Regions from separate parts of the Shewanella sp. 433 genome, predicted to be linked through region 2. Evidence: predicted binding sites of a transcription regulator. Region 2 holds the regulator's gene; the other holds the start of a gene.

Region 1 (4,435 bases), 1.6 Mb from region 2:
CCGACTAAGCTTTGATTGAGCATGAAATCAGGAGGTTTTATGCCGCTCTCTGGCTAAACTCAAACGTGTACCTAAGACCCTTTATTATTGTTGTAGCAGTGCCGTTTGGCGTACCTTTGTGGGGATCTTACACTTTAATGCGGCGTTATACGGTTTAGGATTAAGGCGTCTCCCATCCAATTTGAAGATGCACCAAAAGATATGGCTGTTTGTTATTTTAGTGGTGAAGCCGATGTGATTACTGGGCCTTGTGTTCGTAGCTTAAGGTGTATAGCATGGCTCGTTTTTAAATTAACTAATTCTAAATTAACTGAGGGTTTACGATGAGTCTGATAGTCTATGGTGTGCCGCTATCGCCTTTTGTGCGTAAAGTATGTTTGTGCTTGGCCGAAAAGGCGCTGGATTATCAATTAGAGATAATTTCGCCGTTTGATCAGCCGTCTTGGTATAAAGAGATAAGCCCGCTTAACCGTATTCCTGCTATTAAAGATGGTGATTTCACCTTGGCAGATTCGAGTGTGATCTGCCAATACCTTGAAGAGCAATATCCGCAAGCAACAAGCTTGCTCGGCGACAATGCCGAGCAAAATGCGCGAGTGCGCTGGTTAGCTAAATATGCCGATGATGAGCTGGCACCATTAACCACCTTTAGCGTTTTTTCACAACGCATTATCCAAAAAAGCATGGGTAAAGAGTGTGACGAAGCCGCTGTGCAATTAACGCTGACAGAAAAATTACCGAGCCATTTCGATTACCTCGAACAGCAGTTAGCGGGTAATGATTATTTTGTCGCGGGAAAGCTCACCTTAGCCGATCTGGCTTTCAGTTGTCAGATGGTGAATATGGAGCACGCTGGTGAGACGATAGATGCGGCGCGCTGGCCATATTTGAGTGCCTTATATTTACGGGTTAAGGCGCGTGCATCGATGCAAGCCTTGTTACCGGCAGAGCAAACCATCATTGCCAAAATAACGGCCTAGTGATAACTCTCCTCTAGCTTTTGCTGGTGCAGGGCGCAACTAAGGCTTAGTTAGCCTGCGTGATCCTAACATTAGGTAGGCTGCAGTATAGGTTAGGCCGTTACATAAATGGCCATGATGGATAACTGATTGAATTGCCTTACAGGTGAGACCAAAAAGCGGCTAATAACCTAATAGGTTAGCAGCCGCTTTTTTTGGATAAAACAAACGTATTATCTCGCTGCTCCGATCAAGAGTAACTTACTGAAAGTGGCTCTAAGAACAGCAGAGCAGGCTAAATACTGCGATTAACGGCTGCTTAATAGGTCAAGTGACAACTGGGTAGATTATTCTTTTCTAAGTAGTTTTGGTGATACTCTTCGGCGCGGTGAAACGGCATCGCTGGCACGATTTCTGTGACAATTTGGCGCTCCCCCCATTTTCCGCTTCGCGCTAAGGCAAGTTTCGATTGCTCAGCGGCCGCTTTTTGCTGCTGATCGTAAAAAAAGATCGCGCTGCGATATTGATGGCCTACGTCACCGCCTTGCATGTTGAGCATGGTCGGGTTGTGATTAGACCAAAATACGGCTAACAGTTGTTGGTAACTAACTTGGTGTTCGTCATATTCAACTTGAACCACTTCAGCGTGACCGCTATTACCTTGTTTGACTTGCTCGTAAGTGGTGCGCTTATCGTCACCGCCCATATAACCACAGCTTGCTGCTGTCACCCCTTCAATTTGTCTGAAAAAGTACTCAACACCCCAAAAACAACCAGCACCAAATGTGGCTATAGCCATCTGTACACCTCATGACTTTTAATTGATATGCCTATTCACCGGTAGAGGATGAAGCGCTTAGCATCACCTTACAACTAAAATAGACGTCTAGATGGCTTTATTGTGTGGTGGCTTGAATGAGAATGCAAGCTTAATTTATCGGTTACTGAGTTATTGTGTGGTGACAAATGGCTGTCTGATCCGTTAAATGGTACTATCAGCCCTTGATAAACATAATACTAATAAATCCAAGGAGTCATGCCTATTACAGCAGATCAACATGATCTGTAAGGTATGAATAATGTAAGGAGTTTTGTGTGCCACAAGCACTAAATCTGTCGAATGACTTTTTGCAATTTACCCTCGCAAATCCAAAATCTATCCCAGAGCCGTTGACCTTTACCATAGGTGAACATACCCGCGTACATGTTTGGGATACCGGCGTGATTGCATTTGAGCCTTTATCTTGCGGCGATGCACCAGTCAAAAATATTGTATTGTCCAGTGCCATACACGGTAATGAAACCGCGCCCATTGAACTGTGTAACACGCTGATCACTCAGTTGCTCAGCGGTCAAATCATCACGCAGCAAAGGTTACTCTTTTTAATTGGTAACCCTGCGGCTATTTTAAATGGCACCCGTTTTGTCGAAGAAAACCTTAACCGGCTTTTTAGTGGGGCGCACTCCAGTGGGCAAGGACTCATCAACGCCGAGCGTGTGAGAGCCAAGAAGCTTGAACGTTATGTCGATCGCTTCTTTACTGGCGGTCAGCCTAACTCGCCGCGATATCACTACGACCTACACACCGCTATTCGCGGCTCCAAGCATGAAAAATTTGCCATTTATCCCTACCGTCAAGGTGCGCCTTATAGTGGTGAACAACTGATGTTTTTAGCCGCTTGTGGTATTAAAACAGTGTTATTTCACCATGAGCCAACCACCACCTTTAGTTATTTTTCTGCTCATAATTATCAAGCCCATGCGTTTACTATCGAACTTGGCAAGGTTATGCCGATGGGCCAAAATGATATGACACGCTTTATTGCGCTCAAAACAATGCTAATTCAATTAATTAAAGGTGAGCCTTTGGCATTACCTGCATTCGATCCTAGCCAGCTAAACCTCTATCAAGTTAATCGCTCTATCAATAAGGGTTATGATGATTTTGAGTTTACGTTTGCCAATGACGTGGAGAACTTTACCGCGTTTCCTAAAGGTTATGTGTTAGCTAAAGAGGGGGGGGCAGAGGTTAAGGTCGATGCTGCATTCGAGTCTATCGTGTTTCCTAATGCCAATGTGCCCGTTGGGCAAAGAACGGTGCTCTGTTTGGTGCCCGCAGCGGATTATCGGGTTGACTAAAGCCTTAGCGCGCTAAGGATTGTAAAGCTATATATACATCAATGTTAGATGCTAGTTATCCCCTTTAAACATGTTGGGCTTGATAGGCAGTTTACGTTAACGTAATTTAAACCTCACGTGTGAAGCATAATAATGGCCAGTGATTAAGTGTTACGCTTAATCGCTGGCAAATAAATAACAAGAAAACTCAGCTGATAAGAGAATAGTATGAGCAACACTAAGAGCACGACAGAAACTGTCCATAGGGTCAGCTTTCTTGATAAGGATTCGCTGTCAATCCCGATGTTAAAGATCCTTCAAGCAGACGGCACCACGTTTGAAGAAGCGGTATTACCTGTGATTGACCAAGCCTTAGCTGAAAAAATTCATGACACGTGCGTATTCACCCGAGTACTCGACGAACGTATGTTAGGTGCACAGCGTCAGGGCCGCATCAGCTTCTACATGACTTGCACCGGTGAAGAAGCCTCTATCGTTGGCAGCGTCGCGGCGCTCGATGATGAAGATGTTATCTTAGCGCAATACCGTGAGCATGCCGCGCTGCGTTACCGTGGATTTACCACCGAGCAGTTTATGAACCAGATGTTCAGTAATGAAAAAGATCTGGGCAAAGGCCGTCAAATGCCGATTCACTATGGTAGCAGTGCCTTACATTATCAAACCATTTCATCGCCACTGGCGACGCAAATACCACAAGCCACTGGGGTCGGTTATAGCCTTAAAATGCAGGGTAAACGTAATGTTGCTATCTGTTATTTCGGTGAAGGTGCCGCCTCTGAAGGAGATTTTCACGCCGGATTGAATATGGCCGCCGTGCTCAAGTCGCCGACGATTTTTTTCTGTCGTAACAACGGCTATGCCATCTCAACGCCGACCAGTGAGCAGTTTGCCGGCAATGGTATTGCTAGCCGAGGGGTGGGCTATGGTATGCACACCATACGCGTAGATGGTAACGACATGTTAGCTGTGCTTGCCGCTACCCAGCAAGCCAGAGCCTATGCGCTAGAGCATAATGCGCCAGTACTCATTGAAGCGATGACCTATCGCTTAGGCGCACATTCATCGTCTGATGATCCCTCTGGCTATCGCTCCAAAGAGGAAGAGGCGAAGTGGCAACAGCATGATCCCGTGCAGCGTTTTAAATTGTGGATGATCAATAAAGGTTGGCTAACCGAAAGCGATGACAGCGCACTGTATGACAAATATCGTCAAGAGGTGTTAGCCTCGGTTAAAGTGGCTGAAAAGCTGCCTGTCGTGACCATAGATGAACTGATAACCGATGTGTATGACACGCCAACGCCGCGTCTCGAACAGCAACTCAAAAATCTTAAACAACA
Region 2 (4,435 bases):
AACCAAGATGGGCTAAGCGATTAGCCTCGGTTAATGACATGCTTTTGAGCAGGCGTGCATCGTTAATGCGATTGGGATCGGCATTAAACACCCCTTCCACATCGGTCCAAATGGTCACCCGTTCAATATTGGCGAGGCTGGCCAGCAAGGTGGCGCTAAAGTCTGAACCATTACGGCCCAGCAACAGGGTATCGCCCTTATCATTAGCACAGATAAAACCGGTGATCACTAGGCGTTCATTAGGGTGAGCATTCAGCATCGCCTGCACTTTTTGCTTTGATTGCCCTATGCGAATTTGCGGTACCGCCCCTTCATCGGCCACTAATAAAGTGCGCGCATCCACATCGACTGCCCCGACGCCTGATTCACGCAGCAGCGCGGCAAGTAAACGCGATGACCAGCGCTCGCCAAAACTAACCACTTGATTGCGTTGGTAATCCGTTAAATCGGCAAGAGAAAGTAATGTGCTGAGTTGGGATTTATCGGTCGATAGACGCTCGCGCAAGCTGCGCGCCTGTTCGTTAGATAACAGTTGCTCGATCAGATTTTGCTGGTAACTGATCAACACTTGCAACTCTTCTTGCCACAACAGACCGGACTCGGTTAGCTCAAGTAATTTATATAAAAAATTAGTACTCTTGCCCGCAGCAGAAACCACGATGAGATCATCGCTATGGCCATGGGTGAGTAATATATGAGCGACACGGCGGTAACAATCTGCATCCGCTAAACTAGAACCGCCAAATTTATGCAAATGACATCGTGTCATTTTTTGCTCCTCAATACCTTTAACAACTTACCGCGATAGCCGCATCTAAACCCGCTTGAATATCTGCCACCAGATCGTCACCATCTTCAATCCCAACAGATAAACGAATAAGGGTATCTTTCACCCCTGCCTCTAAACGAGCCGCTGGCTCCATCGCTCTGTGGGTCATGGTAGCAGGAACCGCCACTAAGCTCTCTACTCCACCCAAGCTTTCGGCTAAAGAGAAGTATTCTAACGCATTTAAAAAGGCAATAAGCTCTGCTTCGCCACCTTTTAACTCAAAACTGAGCATGGCACCAAAACCTTTTTGCTGTTTTAACGCGATCTCATGGCCTGGATGGTCCGCCAAACCAGGATAATAGACCTTATCAACGGCGCGATGACGGGTTAGCAAAGCCAACACCTGCTGTGCGTTGGCTTGATGCTGACGCATTCTCACCGCAATTGTTCTTAAGCCGCGTAGGGTCAAATAGCTATCGAAGGCTGAGCCGGTTAACCCTAAGGTATTAGACCACCAATGTAACAGCTCACCCACTTCAGCATCTTTAGCGACAACCGCGCCGCCGACCACATCGCTATGCCCGTTGATATATTTAGTCGTTGAGTGGATCACTATGTCAGCGCCGAGCAACAGAGGTTGTTGCAAGATAGGCGATAAAAAGGTGTTATCGACTACCACTAGCGCCCCCACTTCATGGCTCTGGCTCGCAATCGCTGCGATATCAACCACGCGCAGTAATGGGTTCGAAGGGGTTTCTAACCAGACCATTTTAGGTTGGCGAGCAATAACGTCTGCCAAAGCAGCGGCATTCGTTTGGTCAACCACTGCCAGTTTAAATGCCCCTTTCTTGGCGAGGTGGGTAAATAGTCGATAGCTGCCGCCATAGCAATCGTGCGGCACCACGAGTAGATCATCGGGCCCCAGTAAATTGGTTACTAAGGTGATGGCCGCCATGCCAGTGCATGTCACTATGCCTGCCGCCCCACGTTCCAGCTCCGCTATGGCGTCAGCCAAAATACAGCGAGTCGGATTACCCGAGCGGCTATAATCAAAATCTCTCGGTTGTTGATGGCCATCAAAGGAGTAATTGGTCGACAAATAGATGGGCGGTACAACGGCACCATATTGGGTATCGGATTCTATCCCCCCACGCACAGCTGCCGTGGCTAATTTACGCTCAGTCATCTTTTACTCCTAAAGTTAAATCGGCGGCAGTCATCTATACTTTATAGATGTCTGGACGTCTAAATGTACCTAAGGCAAGCGGTAGCGTCAACATATTTAGACGTTTAGACGTCCAAACATGTAGAAATCTATTTGCAATTAACAAAAATTAGAGGCAATAATTTGACTGTACCCGGTAAGGGTATAAAATCTGCCCCGAATTTGAGAATTAACAGGTGAGTCAATGACTGAGTGGAATGGCGATTATATCAGCCCCTATGCTGAACATGGTAAGAAGAATGAGCAAGTGAAAAAAATCACTGTCTCTATTCCCCTCAAGGTGCTTAAGATTTTAACCGACGAACGCACTCGTCGTCAGGTGAATAACTTACGCCACGCTACAAACAGCGAATTGCTTTGTGAAGCTTTTTTGCATGCTTATACTGGCCAACCTTTACCCCATGATGATGACTTGTCAAAAGACAAACCCGACAGTATTCCAGCCGAAGTGAAAAAGCTGATGACTGAGATGGGCATCGAATGGGAAGACGTCGAGTAAATCGACTTTACCTATCCTGTTTTGCTAAAGAGGGATCGCACTGCGATCCCTCCTCTTTATCACGTCTAAACACACTGCAACCCCTGGTGGTATAGTGCCTGAACTTATGATTGATCCCATGATCCTTGGCCTAGCGTCGCTGATCATCTTTATTGGCGCCCTAACCCAAAGCCTGATCGGTTTTGGCTTAGCCGTTGTCGCCTCGCCGTTACTCTATCTCGTCGACCCAAGCCTAGTGCCCGCACCTGTCATTATGATGGGCTTTTCTATCGCCTTACTCACCCTGCTAAGAGAGAGGCGCGCACTGGAATTTAACGGCTTACAATATGCTTTACTGGGGCGTATCCCTGGCGGAATATTAGGCGCAACCTTATTATTGCTAGCACCACAACCAGTATTGGGATTAGCCATTGCAATCATTGTGGCTCTAGCCGTGGTTCTGAGCCTATTCAAGCTACGTCTCCCCATAAATCGCAGTAATCTTTTTATGGCGGGCATATTGTCGGGGATCTTTGGTAATATCGCTGCCATTGGTGGACCGCCAATGGCTATTTTACTCTCGGGAAAAGACGCCAAACAGTTTCGCGCAGCCTTGTCAGCCTTCTTCATCTTTAGCTCAATGATCGCCTTAATCATTTTGGCTTTCAGTGGATTACTCACACTGCGTCATCTGTATCTTTCAATGCTATTGCTACCATCGGTCCTGCTAGGCTTTGTAGTTGCTAATCGTATTGTCGGCGGCATCGACAAACAAAAAACCCAACGCCTTACCCTGATATTGTGCAGTACAAGTGCGCTGATCTTAGCGGTAAAATCGATTATAGAACTAACGTAACGACCTCAAATAGGTGTCCGTAAAAGGGAATAAAAATCAGCAAACAAGATAATCACTAAAAATGATATGAGGTTCGGATCACGCCCCCAATGGCATCATCACTGCCAAACAGCCCGGTTAAGTCCAGATTAAAGGTGCGACCAATACTAAAGCCTGTACCAACCGAATACAGGTCGATTGCGGTATTGTTTAAATTGTGGCGATAACCCACACGTAACGCCAACCAATCCGTGGTTTTTAGCTCCCCTGCGAAGCGCCAATATTGTGTACTAACCACTTCATCGAAACCTTGATGAGCATTCAAATCGATATCACTTGTTAGGGTAAGTGCAGCCCAATCATAAGCCACCCCAGCAGTATATAAAGGCTCAACTCGATAAGTAAATTGCCGCCCTAATGACTCTACACTCTGTTGTTTTGGGTCGATTAAATTGCGTCCAGACAAGCCAACGGTTAGCCCATTAAAAGGCTTAATTACCACACCAACATCAAGATTAAATACCGTATCATCATTACGATAGGGGGAATCATTACCACTATCAAAAGTCACGTTATTCGCATTAACTACATAATTGTAAGTGTCGATACGCTGTATTTTGGGCGAGAGCCCAACCGATATTGGCATGTTGACAATTGATAGAGGAAAACTCAATACAACGCCAACATCAGACACTCCCCCCGACACCAACGCCCCGAGAGAGCCTAACTCTGAAACATTTGCAGGATTGTTAACATCAAAATGGTCTAAATTGCTTTGAATCGCATCTGCAACACCTACCGCCTCGATATAAGTCTTATGAAACAGTGTCATTGGCATCTGCACCGTCGGCAAGACAATCGATGTACCTTGTGTCGCAGAGGTTCTCTCTGCTTGCGGCGATGCAATCCCCCGCGCCTCTTTAGTCGCATCTAACACTGACAAGGCAGGATGATTGAAGAGATCTCCATGTTGATGACTTACGGCAACGTGTGAACTGTTTAAAGCAGAGTTATGTACACCATCATATTGCTGCTCGGCAAAGGAAAACCTAGTGAGACTCATCAGCGTGATTAACACTATTATGCTAAGGCACTTCATTCCCTTTTCTCCCCCCTCCGAATAATGGT

The links. Region 2 encodes MetJ, which represses methionine synthesis genes. Its sites were predicted from a motif close to TAGACGTCTAGACGTCTA; they were not measured.
Region 1: the regulator MetJ is predicted to act here: its motif matches at 1,839-1,856, upstream of msrA (peptide-methionine (S)-S-oxide reductase MsrA).

The regions. Positions count from the first base shown of each region.
Region 1 is NZ_CM181703.1:2,289,417-2,293,851, forward strand. Features, by position in the region: gene AC5YB1_RS10140 (glutathione S-transferase family protein) at 324-980, shown strand; gene msrA (peptide-methionine (S)-S-oxide reductase MsrA) at 1,279-1,758, opposite strand; gene astE (succinylglutamate desuccinylase) at 2,055-3,098, shown strand; gene AC5YB1_RS10155 (thiamine pyrophosphate-dependent dehydrogenase E1 component subunit alpha) at 3,306-4,435, shown strand, end outside.
Region 2 is NZ_CM181703.1:3,843,527-3,847,961, forward strand. Features, by position in the region: gene AC5YB1_RS17020 (bifunctional aspartate kinase/homoserine dehydrogenase II) at 1-769, opposite strand, end outside; gene metB (cystathionine gamma-synthase) at 789-1,955, opposite strand; gene metJ (met regulon transcriptional regulator MetJ) at 2,179-2,493, shown strand; gene AC5YB1_RS17035 (sulfite exporter TauE/SafE family protein) at 2,600-3,328, shown strand; gene traF (conjugal transfer protein TraF) at 3,384-4,370, opposite strand.